Regions from separate parts of the Vibrio sp. 1401 genome, predicted to be linked through region 3. Evidence: predicted binding sites of a transcription regulator. Region 3 holds the regulator's gene; each other region holds the start of a gene.

Region 1 (3,343 bases), on a different contig from region 3:
CTTCGCCTTCAGGTGTTTCGATGTTGCCTGGTTGAGCTGGAAGGTAGCGACCTAGGAATTCAGTAAACTTGCGTTCGCCGATGAAACAAATACCCGTAGAGTCTTTCTTCTTCGCCGTGATTAGATCTTGCTCTTCCGCGATGCGGCGTACTTCTGGCTTCTCTAGGTCACCAACAGGGAATAGGCTACGTGCGATTTGCTCGTTGCTTAATGTGTACAGGAAGTAGCTTTGATCTTTGTTGCCATCTAGACCACGTAACATTTGTGTTTTTTCACCGTTTTCTGGGAAAGAGCGACGCACATAGTGGCCCATTGCAATGTAATCAGCATCAAGTACTTCATCAGCGAATTCTAGGAATGCTTTGAACTTGATTTCTTTGTTACAAAGAATGTCAGGGTTCGGAGTACGGCCCGCTTTGTATTCAGCAAGGAAGTACTCAAATACGTTATCCCAGTATTCGGCAGCAAAGTTGATAGTGTGTAGGTGGATGCCTAGCTTGTCACATACTGCCTGAGCGTCAGCAAGATCTTCTGCCGCTGTACAATATTCTTCGTTGTCATCTTCTTCCCAGTTCTTCATGAAAAGGCCTTCTACTTGGTAGCCTTGCTGCTTTAGAAGATACGCGGAAACAGATGAATCAACGCCGCCGGACATACCGACGATGACTTTCTTTTGGCTGTTATCAGACATTACTAAACACCACTTAAATAAACGGGATGCAGATTCTATCAGAATCCACAGACCGGTGACAGATCCGAGATCGAAATCACAATTCGTTTCGCTGGATTTTTCTTCAACAAAGATTCGAACGAGTAATTTCGCAAGTATAGAAGAGGTATATATGGCATAGTTGGCCAAAATCCAAGAGGAAACATCAAATGACAGAAGAAAACCAATTTATGCAAGAAAGTGAGTTGATTGAAATTGTTGAAAATCAGCTCGAAGATGGTAACCCGCTTAAAGTAAAAGAAACCCTTATGCGTTTAATGATGACTGGCACACCACGTGAAGATGCGGTTGCGATGATGGCATGTGCGATGTCAATTGAGATTTTTGATGTAATGAAGAATGAGGGTGAGTTCAACCTAAAGCGTTATAGCGAGAACCTTGAGCAACTACCAGATCTCAGCTTTATGGAAGGTGAATAAGCCACCTAAAAGAAAAAAGTAGTCAGCAAACGTTTGCTATAATCGCTTTTATTGCTGCTTTATTATTAGCGGTATAGAATCCGCTCTCCTTTTCATCCCCTTACTCAGACTGACAATATGAAATTTCCTGGACAACGCAAATCGAAGCACTATTTTCCTGTTCATGCTCGTGACCCGCTGGTGAGCCAAGCACAAGAAAGCAAGAAGATGACGCGCACTCACATCATTGGTATTGACCAAACCTTGGTTGATATTGAAGCAAAAGTTACAACGGATGTGATTGAAAAGTACGGTCTGAGTAAAGGTCACTCTCTGGTTATCGATGACGAAAGAGCAGAAGAGTTATACCAGCAACTGAAAGAAGAGAACTTGATTACCAATGAGTATGCGGGCGGTACAATTGGTAACACGCTACATAACTACTCCGTGCTAGCGGATGATCGCTCCACACTACTTGGAGTGATGAGCCAGGATATTAAGATTGGCAGCTACGGTTACCGTTATCTTTGTAATACATCAAGCCGCATGGATTTGAACTACCTACAAGGTGTAGATGGTGCAATTGGCCGTTGTTTTGCTCTTATCACAGAAGACGGTGAACGTACTTTTGCTATCAGCGAAGGGCAAATGAACCAACTCCATCCTGATAGCATTCCAGAGAAAATCTTTAAAAATGCATCAGCACTTGTACTGACGTCATATCTAGTACGTTGCAAAGACGGCGACCCAATGCCGGAAGCAACAATGAAAGCGATTGAGTACGCGAAAAAGAATGATGTGCCTGTTGTTCTGACTTTAGGCACAAAGTTTGTTATTCAAGATGATCCTAAATATTGGCAAGAATTCATTCGAGATAACGTTTCTGTCGTTGCGATGAATGAAGATGAAGCAGAAGCTCTGACGGGGGAATCTGATCCACTTGCTGCGTCTGATAAAACATTGGAGTGGGCTGATCTAGTATTGTGCACGGCGGGTCCTGTAGGTCTATTTATGGCTGGGTATACGGAAGATAGCGCGAAGCGCGAAACTTCTTTGCCATTACTTCCAGGGTCAATTGCTGAATTTAATCGTTATGAATTCAGTCGTCCGGCGAAAAAAGACTCATGCGAGACGCCAATAAAAGTGTACTCGCATATCTCGCCATATATGGGTGGCCCAGAAAAAATTAAGAATACAAATGGCGCAGGTGATGCCGCGTTATCTGCTGTTCTTCATGATATGGCAGCAAATAAATACCATAAAGAAAATGTGCCTAATTCAAGCAAGCACAGTAACGAGTATTTAACTTACTCTTCTTTTTCTCAAGTCTGCAAATACGCAAACCGTGCTAGCTACGAAGTTCTCGTGCAACATTCACCACGATTGTCGCGCGGACTTCCTGAGCGAGAAGATAGCCTAGAAGAAGCATACTGGGAACGTTAATACGAAGCGGTTTAATTAACTATTCTGTAACTAAAGTAAAAGGCACATTAAGAAATGTGCCTTTTTTATTTGTAATGGTTTAAATAAAAAAGGCTCCCTATGGGAGCCTTTTAAAAATAGCACGGATCTAGATTAGGAACTCATCCAGAGATTTACCTGCATCAAGTTGCTCTTGAATCGCCGAAGGTGTACGACCTTGGCCAGTCCAAGTTTTCTCATTACCGTTTGAATCTGTGTATTTGTATTTAGCAGGGCGAGGTGCGCGCTTCGCTTTGCCTTTCGTCTTAGTTTCGCCAGATAGCGCAGTAATAAGTGCTTCCACGTCAATACCGTCTTGAGCGATTTTCTCAGCAATCTCTGCAAGCTTAGCTTCTTGCTCTGCTTGTGCTGCGCGTTCTGCTTCTTCTGCTTCACGACGCTCATCTACGACAGTAGTGAGTTTATCTAGAGCTTCTTCCAATTGTTCTAGAGTCAGCTCACGAGAAAATGCACGAAGGCTACGGATATTTAGAAGGGTTTTAGTCAGCTCTGACATAACGATTCCTATTAAAAGGTTAATGTGTTGGGCACTTTTTATCGTTACGATTAAATAATGCCAATCTATAAATAAACAAAGAGTCCTTATATTTAACTTTATCTTTTCCTTATGTGCAAATGCTAAATCAAGATTTTGTTTAAATTTGACTATTTTTTAAAGCAATTAATATTATTACACTCGAAATAAATCATTATTAGATGAGAACTAAAATCAACAATCATTATTGTATAGAGA
Region 2 (3,343 bases), on a different contig from region 3:
AAAGATGTGTTCGACCGCTTCGATGAATTGTACGGTGAGTTCACCATGGCGGTCGGCAAATTGCTCATGGCCTTTTTGAGTGAGAGCCCAGTGTCTGGTCGGGCGACCGACTTTGACTTTGACGTCGTAGATAGACAGGATGCCATCATCTTCTAAACCTTGCAGATGCTGGCGAGCACCCATGGTGGTCATTCCAAGTTCAGAAGAGAGTAGTTTTGCCGTGACAGAGCCGTCACGCTTAACGATTTGCAATATCCTATCTACGGTTTTCATATTCCCACCATTTATATGTCATGACATATTATGCGCGATAGGTTTTGTAAAGAAAAGTGTTGACTTAGTTTTGGTGAGATAAGCGAGATTCTAGGGCCGTTTATCCAGGCCCTAAAATCTCTGATATTTATTAAAGAATAATATCGCGCACTTCTTGGTCTTTACGCTCTAAGTAATGGATTGACTTGATGCGACGGATGGTGCGGCAGCGACCACGAATGAGTAAGGTTTCTGTTGTCGCGATATTGCCCTGGCGAGTAATGCCTTCTAACAGATCACCTTTGGTGATGCCTGTCGCGGAGAAAACAACGTTGTCGCTGCATGCCATGTCTTCCAGTTTCAACACGACGTTTGCTTTCACACCCATCTCTTCACAGCGTTTTAGTTCTGCTGCGCCGTAGATGCGGTTTTCTTCTGTATTACCTTTTACTTCATGACGAGGAAGTAGACGGCCAAGCATGTCACCATCTAGTGCACGAATGACCGCCGCAGAAACTACGCCTTCTGGTGCGCCGCCAATGCAGTACATGACGTCGACTTCGCTGTCTGGCATACAAGTCAGGATTGAAGCAGCCACGTCACCGTCTGGCACAGCAAATACACGTACGCCCATTGCCTGCATTTCTGCGATCACTTTGTCGTGACGAGGCTTAGCCAGCGTGATCACAACTAAAGTGTCTAGAGTTTTGTTCAGGGCCTTGGCGATGTTCTCTAGGTTTTCTTTTAGAGGCTTCTCCAAATCGATAACGCCTTTTGCACCTGGGCCAACCACGAGTTTTTCCATGTACATGTCAGGTGCTTTAAGGAAGCTGCCTTTTTCACCGGCCGCGAGAACCGCTAAAGCATTTGATTGACCCATGGCCGTCATGCGTGTGCCTTCGATAGGATCGACTGCAATATCGACTTCATCGCCACCAATACCCACTTGCTCACCGATGTACAGCATTGGTGCATCATCGATTTCACCTTCGCCAATAACAATTTCACCGCTGATTTCTGTTTTGTTCAGTAGTGTGCGCATAACCTCAACGGCTGCACCGTCCGCTGCGTTTTTATCGCCGCGACCAAGCCATTTATAACCAGCCAGTGCTGCACCTTCAGTAACACGGGAAAATGCCATTGCTAAATCACGTTTCATGATGTCTCCAAGTAAGCAAGAGGGAAGAAGAATTTGCGCGGCGATTTTACCATAACGAGTGTTAAACGTTTGCGTTTTTGCCGAGCTTTTACTTTGGTTAAGTTGAATTTGATCAATACTGAGTGCGTTTTTCTCGTGGCGAGAGGCAAATACCTTGCTCAAAAATGCTTCGGTGATCAGAAAAGTCAGCATTTAGTGAGATTGCGCCGGTTTTTTAACCGAATGATGCAAAATATCGAATATAGTGAGTGTTTCTCGTCGCAACGCTGAGTAGAATGAACCTCATATAGGTAAGGTGCGCGCCTGTCTCGTGCATCATCCCAACGGAACAACATAGGTAGGCCAAGATGTCTTTTGAAGTATTAGCACAACTAGAATCTAAAATTCAAACTGCAGTTGACACAATCACTCTTCTTCAAATGGAAGTTGAAGAGCTGAAAGAAGATAAAGTAAAGCTAGAAGCACAAGCAAACGAGCTTCGCACGCAACGTGAAGAGCTTGAGCAACAAGCTGAGCAAGCACAGCAAGAGCACGCGCAGTGGCAAGAGCGCATTCGTGCACTACTTGGCAAAATGGAAGAAGTGGAATAATTCTACTTTTCTGTCCAGAATTGAAAACACCCGCTATAAGCGGGTGTTTGTGTATTTGGTGTAGGGAAAAGCGCTAAAGCCTAGGATCTTGTTCCTCTAACTCTTCTTCCTCAACTTCCTCGTCCAGTTCTAGGTCGATATTGAGCGGTTCTGGAGACAGAATGATGCCAGTGCTGTCCGCGTAAATGTAGTCTTCTGGTAGAAAGCTAACGCCGCCAAAGTTCACCGGTACGTCGAGTTCACCTATACCCTGGCTAGATGCGCCGACAGGAATAGAGGCGAGAGCCTGAATGCCAAGGTTCATATCTTCCAGTTCGTCGACTTCACGAACGCAGCCGTATACGACAATGCCTTCCCACTCATTTTCTTCTGCGATGGTTGCGATTTCTGCGTCGACAAGGGCTTTGCGTAAGGAACCACCGCCGTCAATTAGCAGCACGCGACCTAAGCCATCTTGCTCTAACGTTTCACGGATCAGAGAATTGTCTTCAAAACACTTGATGGTGGTGATTTGTCCGGCAAAGGAAGCGCGACCGCCAAAATTACTGAACATTGGTTCAACCACATCTACCTGCTCGAGGTAAATATCACAGAGTGCTGAGGTATTGTATTCCATAGCGTACCTTTCTAAACAGAAACTGGTTGTCTTTGAGTATATCTGGGCATTAAGTCAATGCAATGACAATCCTTTTTTAACTTACCAGAGTTTGAGCTACCACAATTGTTGCAAATAAAACGTTGGTAACCAGCGAGCATTTTACGATCACTGGCATCATAGGTGCGATCTGTGCAGGCTTTTCGGTTTCCCAAACGGCTTTGCCATGATGGGCGACAAAATAAATGCTTAATAAGAATGGCAGACTGATCCAAACCGGTTTGTCCTGAATAAGCAGGTAAACAGCGAAAGCGAGAATAGCACCACCTAATAAGATGAAATGGTACTGCTTGGCTTTCTGTTGTCCTAAGCGCACGGCTACGGTCCGTTTTCCACACTCACGGTCGTTATCAATATCACGCATGTTATTGATATTAAGAACGGCGACGGCCAGTAAGCCGCACCCTAAAGCGGGTAAGAATAGGGTGGTATCGACATGTCCGGTATGCAGGAAATAGGTACCGGATACGCCAAGCAAGCCAAAAAACAGAAAGACAGAAATATCACCCAGTCCGACATAACCGTACGGTTTGCTGCCCATTGTGTAGGCGATGGCGGCGAGGATGGCAAGAATACCCAATCCGATGAAGGTGAGAATACTTTCAAGAGAGCTCAAAGAGTAAAACACTAAGATCAGGCCGGAAATGACGGTTAGCACGATGTTGAAGCCAATTGCCTGCTTCATTT
Region 3 (3,343 bases):
AAAGTAAATCGCAGCCGAGAATACAAAATTCTGATCGATGTATGTAGTTAGTGCTTCTTGTTGGGCTTTTGCATTCTCTAAGGTTAAATACTGGCCAAAGTTAATACCTAAAAAGACGATAGCCGCTAGTAGGATGAGACCTAATATCAGTTTCTTATTCATAATTTTGATTCCAATTTGGGATATATGTAATAAGACAGTAGGAAAACCGAAAAAATTTCACAAAAAAACCGCAGATTAGACTGCGGTTTTACAAGATAGTTTTTAGGCCGACTTTTATTGGAGGCCGTTCATCAACTCATCTCGGCGAGCTTGAGGTACCACACTCCAATGAGTGCCGTTGATAGCCCCTTCTAGTGCCCATAGCAACTCAATGTTGACGGTTGCAGAGTGCGTATCTCTTATCGCTTTATAGGCGTTAAGCGCACCTTCCTCTTCAAGCTTCTCTACGGATTCGATGCCGGCTTTTTTTAGCATGCGCTCGGTAGCCAGTCGTAAGTTAGGCAAATCTTTCAAACGGTTAGGCTTTGTACTTGCTTGCTGTTCTTTCTCAAGCTTTGCCTTTTTCAATGATTGATTCGCTACTTCGATTAAGCGTTCGCTTGATTCCCATAAATCGCTGGAAATAGCGTAGTACTTTGTAACGACTGGAAAGCCACGTTTTTTATAAACGTAAGGCTTTAGCCCTTGTTTCTCGAAGTCAGATGAAGTTTTTTGGTCTGCTCTGATATGAAGCTGATTGTTTACCACTAGTGCAAACATTGTTTCATCAGCGAATAGTCCGAAGCCACCAAACATTGAGCGCGACTTGATATTACCAAGTGCCTCAAATAGCTTCATAGAGTCTTTGAGTATCGGTTTATCCATGTTTTGTTATCTCGGTGTAATTAATATTACGCCACCAAAAGTCAGGTCCGAGAGAGTAGCAAACATGCGTAAAAACAATGTCATTACAGAGTAAAGTCATTGCTTACACACTTGCCATCGGTAACCCCGCTACCTTCCATATCGTAATATGGTTCAGGCCGGAGGCTTTGCGTCCCACTCTTTCGAATGGTTTGCCCTGTGCGTGACACAATGAGCATACTTCTTATATTGAATTAACATCACGGTTTAGCGTTAAAAGTGTGATTTCGGTTCAATAAAAATGATAGATTGAATGCTCTATTTTGCATATGGAAAGGTGCAAATTGGCCTTTGAAAAGGAGTTCTTAATATATATTACATTTATATAAAACAGGGAGTTAACGTTAGTCAATTGTTATTAGAGTGGTGTGAAGTATTAGAGAATGCTTAATTTTTCCAAAAAAATAAGCGCCCCTGTAGAGCGCTTATTTAACACGGTTAAATACAGTGAAATTTAGTTCATTTTTTTCACAGTATTTCGAATTACAAGCTCAGGTTGCATCTCGAAAATTCGTTTTTCGTGTTCTTTATCTTTGATACGCTCAAGTAGAATTTCGAATGCATTTTTACCAACACGACGTTTAGGTTGGTGGATAGTCGTTAGCGGTGGAGAGAAGTATTCCGCAAGCTCGATGTTGTCGTAGCCGATCACTGAAATATCTTCAGGAATTTTGATCCCGTTTTGTTGCAAGCGGCTCATTAGGCCTAGAGCCATTGTGTCGTTAAAACAGAATACCGCCGTCGGGCGCTTGTCCATTGCGGTAATTTTATCTGCAACTAATACGGCCGTATCACATTCAAAGTTACCTTCAAGGATCCAGTCTTCATTTACAGCTAGGTTCGCTTCGCTCATTGCGCGACGGAAACCTGCAATGCGCTCTTGGCAAGCAAGCTTTTCAAAATGACCGCTTAGACAAGCGATATCCGTATGACCATTGTCAATCAGATGTTTGGTTGCAATGTAGCCACCTTCTTCTGAGTTATCCATGATCTTGTCTGCTTGTGAGCTCTCTGGGCCCCAATCCATGACCACTTTAGGAATGTCCGCATGACGGTCAAGCATCTCTTTTAGTTCTTCGGTTAAGTCAGAACACATCACTAGGATGCCATCAACGCGCTTTTCAGCCAGCATACGAATGTAATCGCGTTGTTTTTCGTAAATCCCGCCTGTGTTACATAAAATCAGAGTATAGCCTTGGCGGTAACAGTAGCTCTCAACGCCATCAATCACTTCTGAGAAAAATAGGTTAGTTGATTGAGTTACTAACATGCCAATCGTACGAGTTGAGTTGCATTTTAGGCTGCGTGCAACGGCACTTGGCGCGTAATTCAGCTCGTCAACGGCTTTCATTACTTTTTCTTGCGTTGCTTCTGCAACGAAACGCGTTTTATTGATAACGTGCGAAACTGTCGTAGTGGAAACGCCGGCTAAGCGAGCAACGTCTTTTATCGTGGCCATAAATGGTGTCCTGTATCGAGCTACTGAAATATGTCGTATTGGATGTACCTGATGCTCTAATGGTTTCACACCTAGCAATATAAAATTGGCGCTAAGTGTCTCGGCAGCGGTTGATCCAAGTGCGACAAAAGGGTACGTAGCAGCATCGGTCGATGAATTTTATCTTTTTTCTATCTGATGAGAAATTGCCATCAACCTGTTAAGAAAACACAAAAACCGCTATATTTCAGCGGTTTACATATAAATCATATTTAATCGTTTGCGCTCACATTTTAGCCCTATGTGAACTGACTAGCAATGTTTTCAGCAAGAGATTTGTGTATTTGAAGTCACATTTTGACTGCTAAATAACCAAGCGTCTTTGCGCTAAGTTAAGGCAAACGAATATTATACCCAAGTTACTTACAATTGGTCACTTTCAGGCATACAGGAAGCCCGATAGGCAGGCTCCCTAAAAATAGGCGGCAATTATTCACCAAGAAGGTAGGCGCTGTCTAGTTTACAAAATGCAACTAATAGTTTCGCGACACTCGAGTAAAATCCAAATTCGTCGAATTGTTTACATTTGTCTGAAAACTGAGGTAACCAAGACATCAATTGTTGCTGGATAAAGTCGTTTTGTTTAACGAAGGCTTCTTCCATGTGTTTTTCTTGTTCAAGCTCGTTTGAGCGGATAATCATGTTCCCGAGAAAGTCGAGCTCAACGGCTAAGTGATCCGCAGGTTCCTTTAGGTTTTCGTCTACTTGAACGCCAAATTCAGCCATCAACTTTTCCATTTCCTCAGCTGGCTTGTCATTCAGTAAACCTGATTCACCAATGTACATGGATGCGTAAGGAAGAGCGCCGTATTTTTCTGTCTTCAAAAACAGTTCACAAAAGTCAGCTGCAAGCTCTAGTTGTGCATCTTCACGATCTTGTAACCGATTCAGCGCATCAACTAGGCTATCAACGGCTGGTTTTAGCGACTCATTTTCACC
Region 4 (3,343 bases), on a different contig from region 3:
GCTGTTTTCGCGTCATGACATAGTGAGATCACTTTTGCATCAGTGTCATCGTCATTCAACGTAGTTAGGTCCATAAGTTTAAGTGCACGTAGCGCTGCTGCTTTTAAATCGCTCATTTCTATCTCCGATCAATATTCAAAAAATTCACTACTCAGCCTTACATCACGTCTTTAACTATAATCAACAAGTCGAGACAATGTGAGTAAATGGCTAAACAGTCTATTAATGAACGGACTTGGTTCCCTGAAGACTCGGCATATACAGCGAAAATTTATCATATGCCAATTGCTATCCTTGTCACCGCACAGTACCAGTTTGGCCTATGGCACAACAATCTATGATTGCGGTGTCTTTAATATCACATCACAAAGCAAAACGCCTATTAGATCTGATATTGCAGGGCAATTCATTTGCCCATCGATTATGTAATATTCATTACGTGATTAAGAATCAAGCTTAACCACTATCCTGTGATTAATACATTATAGAGTTTCACCGCAAAACTGTAGCACCAAATAGAGCGCAAACGGTTTGTATCTCAAAATTTCCTAGCCCCTATTCCATTGACTGCGTAATACCTCGACTAAGGCAAACACCCGATGAAATTTTGGAGCCCGAAAAACGAAAAATGCCCCGCAGCAATCTCTTGCTACAGGGCATGATGTAAAACGGCGTCTATATATTAAGAACCGATTCTAATTATAGTGCTGCAAGGCTTAAGCAGAAGCCTGCAATTGTCGCTGCCATAAGGTTAGACAACGTACCTGCAAGAACTGCTTTAACACCCATGCGAGCGATGTCACTACGACGGTTTGGTGCAAGGCTACCTAGACCACCAAGTAGAATCGCGATAGAAGAAAGGTTCGCGAAACCACATAGTGCGAATGAGATGATAGCTGTTGTCTTCTCAGACATTACTTCACCAGTTGCCGCGATTACTTGAGCGTTTTCACCTAGATATGGTGTGAAGTTCAAGTAAGCAACGAATTCGTTCACTACGATTTTCTGACCGATGAATGAACCAGCTGTTACAGCTTCTGCCCATGGAACACCGATTAGGAATGCTAGTGGAGAGAACGCGTAACCTAGGATTAGCTCTAGTGTTAGTTCTGGCATGCCGAACCAACCACCGATGCCACCTAGCATACCGTTGATTAGCGCGATTAGACCAACGAATGCGATTAGCATTGCACCTACGTTAAGCGCAAGTTGTAGACCAGAAGCCGCACCGCCCGCAGCTGCGTCGATTACGTTAACTGGTTTGTCGTCACCGCCGTCCATCGCTTCTTCGATACTTTCGTGAGGCTGGTCAGTCTCTGGGTGAAGGATTTTAGCGAACAGTAGACCACCTGGTGCTGCCATGAATGATGCCGCAACTAGGTACTCTAGTGGAACACCCATAGATGCGTAACCTGCTAGTACACCACCAGCAACAGAAGCTAGACCACCACACATTACCGCGAATAGCTCTGATTGAGTCATTTTTGGAACGAATGGGCGAACAACTAGAGGTGCCTCAGTTTGACCTACGAAAATGTTAGCTGCAGCTGACATTGATTCCGCACGAGAAGTGCCTAGCGCTTTTTGTAGTGCGCCACCAAGAATCTTGATAACCCATTGCATAACGCCAATGTAGTAAAGAACTGAAATCAGTGCAGAGAAGAAGATCAGTGTAGGAAGAACACGGAATGCGAAGATGAAACCGCCGCCGCCGAATACTTCGAACATCTTGTCAGAAACAAGACCACCGAACAGGAATGATGAACCATCGTTACCGTAGTTGATAACGTTAGAAACACCTGAAGAGAAACCGTTTAGTAGATCACGGCCCCAAGGTACATACAGAACAAATGCACCTAATGCGAATTGGATAGCGAATGCGCCACCCACAGTTCTAAAGTTGATAGCTTTTCGGTTGTTAGAAAATGCCACTGCAATCGCAAGAAGCACTACCATACCGATTAGGCTCATAAACAGGCTCATAGTTTATGACTTCCTTATAAGTTATTTATTGGCGTGTTACAAAATGGAGCTATAAAGCGGGGGCAATTATACTCATGCAGAATCAATTAAAGTAATGCCAGCCTCACACTTTCCTATAAGATTCATGATTGATTCAACCAGCTTTGTGAGTTAATTCACAATAAGCAGGAAAACGTTTTCGATTTCAAACCACATCTTTAGATTTTATTCACATATCGAGAAAGCAAAATTGCTATTTTTCCACAGTTGAGAGGCAATCGATTGCTTTCGGCCGTTATGCAACTCTACGAGCTCATTAAAGACGTGAATGAGTTTGGCTGGGTGATTTGACTCCCCTTGATATCCAAGTATAGGCATATCTGGTGCGTCTGTTTCGATTACTAGGTTTTCGAGTGGTAATTTTTGAATTGCGTCGCGTGTTTTCTTGGCTCTTGGGTAGGTAATCGTTCCTCCTACACCGATAAAAAAACCTAATTTGACCCACTCCATGGCTTGCTGATAACTCCCAGAAAAAGCGTGTAGCACACCACCTCTAGGGAGATTCGCCGCTTTCACCATTTGAATGAGGCGATTGTGCGCTTTTCGGCTATGTAAAATAACTGGGAGTTCGAAGCGTCTAGCCAGCTCAAATTGAACTTCAAGTATCTTTTCTTGCAACTGTGGATCAACATCAATGGCAAAATCTAAACCACACTCTCCTATTGCCACGCACTGCTGCCCTTTTTGATTTAGATAGCCTTCTAGCTCTGTAAGGTGCTGCTCAACGTTATCTTCAAGAAAATACGGATGAAAGCCGAGAGCATAATACAAATTGGCATGTTGCTCTGCCAAAGTTTGAATACGAGCCCAATTTTGCGGACCGACGGAAGGAATCAAAATTCTTGCGACGCCTTGCGTTTGAGCAAGCTCAAGTTGATGCGCAAAGTCATCTTGAAACACATCAAAATCAAAGTGGCAGTGCGTATCAAAGAGCTTCATCTTGACGCTTTTTATCTGTATCTGCGGGCAGAAAATCAGAGGATGGTTGGGCTTCACTCTTCTCTTTAGTTTGATGGGCAGGGTCTTTTCGATATGGGACGCAACTGCGTTTCTGGTCGGGGGTTAACCCCATTTCTTTACACCAATTGTCGTAACGCTTTAGCCCACGTTTAAACCAGTTCATATCTTATCCTTATATAAAAACGCCCTTGGCTAAGTTTATAGCCAAGGGCGTTTTAAAATCTAGTTTGCGTTAAGGCTTACCCTAACCGCACAAATTAGTGCTCGCGCGTCGCACGGAAATCAACGTCAGGGAAACGCTCTTTCGCTAAGTTTAAGTTAACCATTGTTGGAGCGATATACGTTAGGTTATCACCCCCAT

The links. The regulator PurR, encoded in region 3, represses purine synthesis genes. The targets are predictions, from matches to a motif close to TNANGNAAACGTTTNCNTNA.
Region 1: R7Z77_RS23385 (inosine/guanosine kinase) is a predicted target of PurR. The motif match lies at 1,171-1,190, and genes of this name have one in related genera.
Region 2: glpX (class II fructose-bisphosphatase) is a predicted target of PurR. The motif match lies at 1,469-1,488, and genes of this name have one in related genera.
Region 4: R7Z77_RS13690 (NupC/NupG family nucleoside CNT transporter) is a predicted target of PurR. The motif match lies at 2,148-2,167, and genes of this name have one in related genera.

What each region holds. Positions count from the first base shown of each region.
Region 1 covers NZ_JAWOWF010000084.1:3,458-6,800, forward strand. The annotation lists gene mnmA (tRNA 2-thiouridine(34) synthase MnmA) at 1-691, opposite strand, end outside; gene R7Z77_RS23380 (hypothetical protein) at 880-1,149, shown strand; gene R7Z77_RS23385 (inosine/guanosine kinase) at 1,267-2,571, shown strand; gene R7Z77_RS23390 (H-NS family nucleoid-associated regulatory protein) at 2,699-3,106, opposite strand.
Region 2 covers NZ_JAWOWF010000022.1:26,347-29,689, forward strand. The annotation lists gene R7Z77_RS12815 (helix-turn-helix transcriptional regulator) at 1-273, opposite strand, end outside; gene glpX (class II fructose-bisphosphatase) at 404-1,411, opposite strand; gene zapB (cell division protein ZapB) at 1,759-2,001, shown strand; gene rraA (ribonuclease E activity regulator RraA) at 2,075-2,617, opposite strand; gene R7Z77_RS12835 (1,4-dihydroxy-2-naphthoate polyprenyltransferase) at 2,694-3,343, opposite strand, start outside.
Region 3 covers NZ_JAWOWF010000013.1:51,550-54,892, forward strand. The annotation lists gene R7Z77_RS09130 (TVP38/TMEM64 family protein) at 1-162, opposite strand, end outside; gene R7Z77_RS09135 (TfoX/Sxy family DNA transformation protein) at 277-867, opposite strand; cyclic di-GMP riboswitch class I at 984-1,073, opposite strand; gene purR (HTH-type transcriptional repressor PurR) at 1,361-2,365, opposite strand; gene torD (molecular chaperone TorD) at 2,834-3,343, opposite strand, start outside.
Region 4 covers NZ_JAWOWF010000024.1:55,229-58,571, forward strand. The annotation lists gene deoC (deoxyribose-phosphate aldolase) at 1-116, opposite strand, end outside; gene R7Z77_RS13685 (hypothetical protein) at 207-341, shown strand; gene R7Z77_RS13690 (NupC/NupG family nucleoside CNT transporter) at 700-1,983, opposite strand; gene R7Z77_RS13695 (TatD family hydrolase) at 2,188-2,961, opposite strand; gene R7Z77_RS13700 (DUF5363 family protein) at 2,948-3,145, opposite strand; gene prfC (peptide chain release factor 3) at 3,240-3,343, opposite strand, start outside.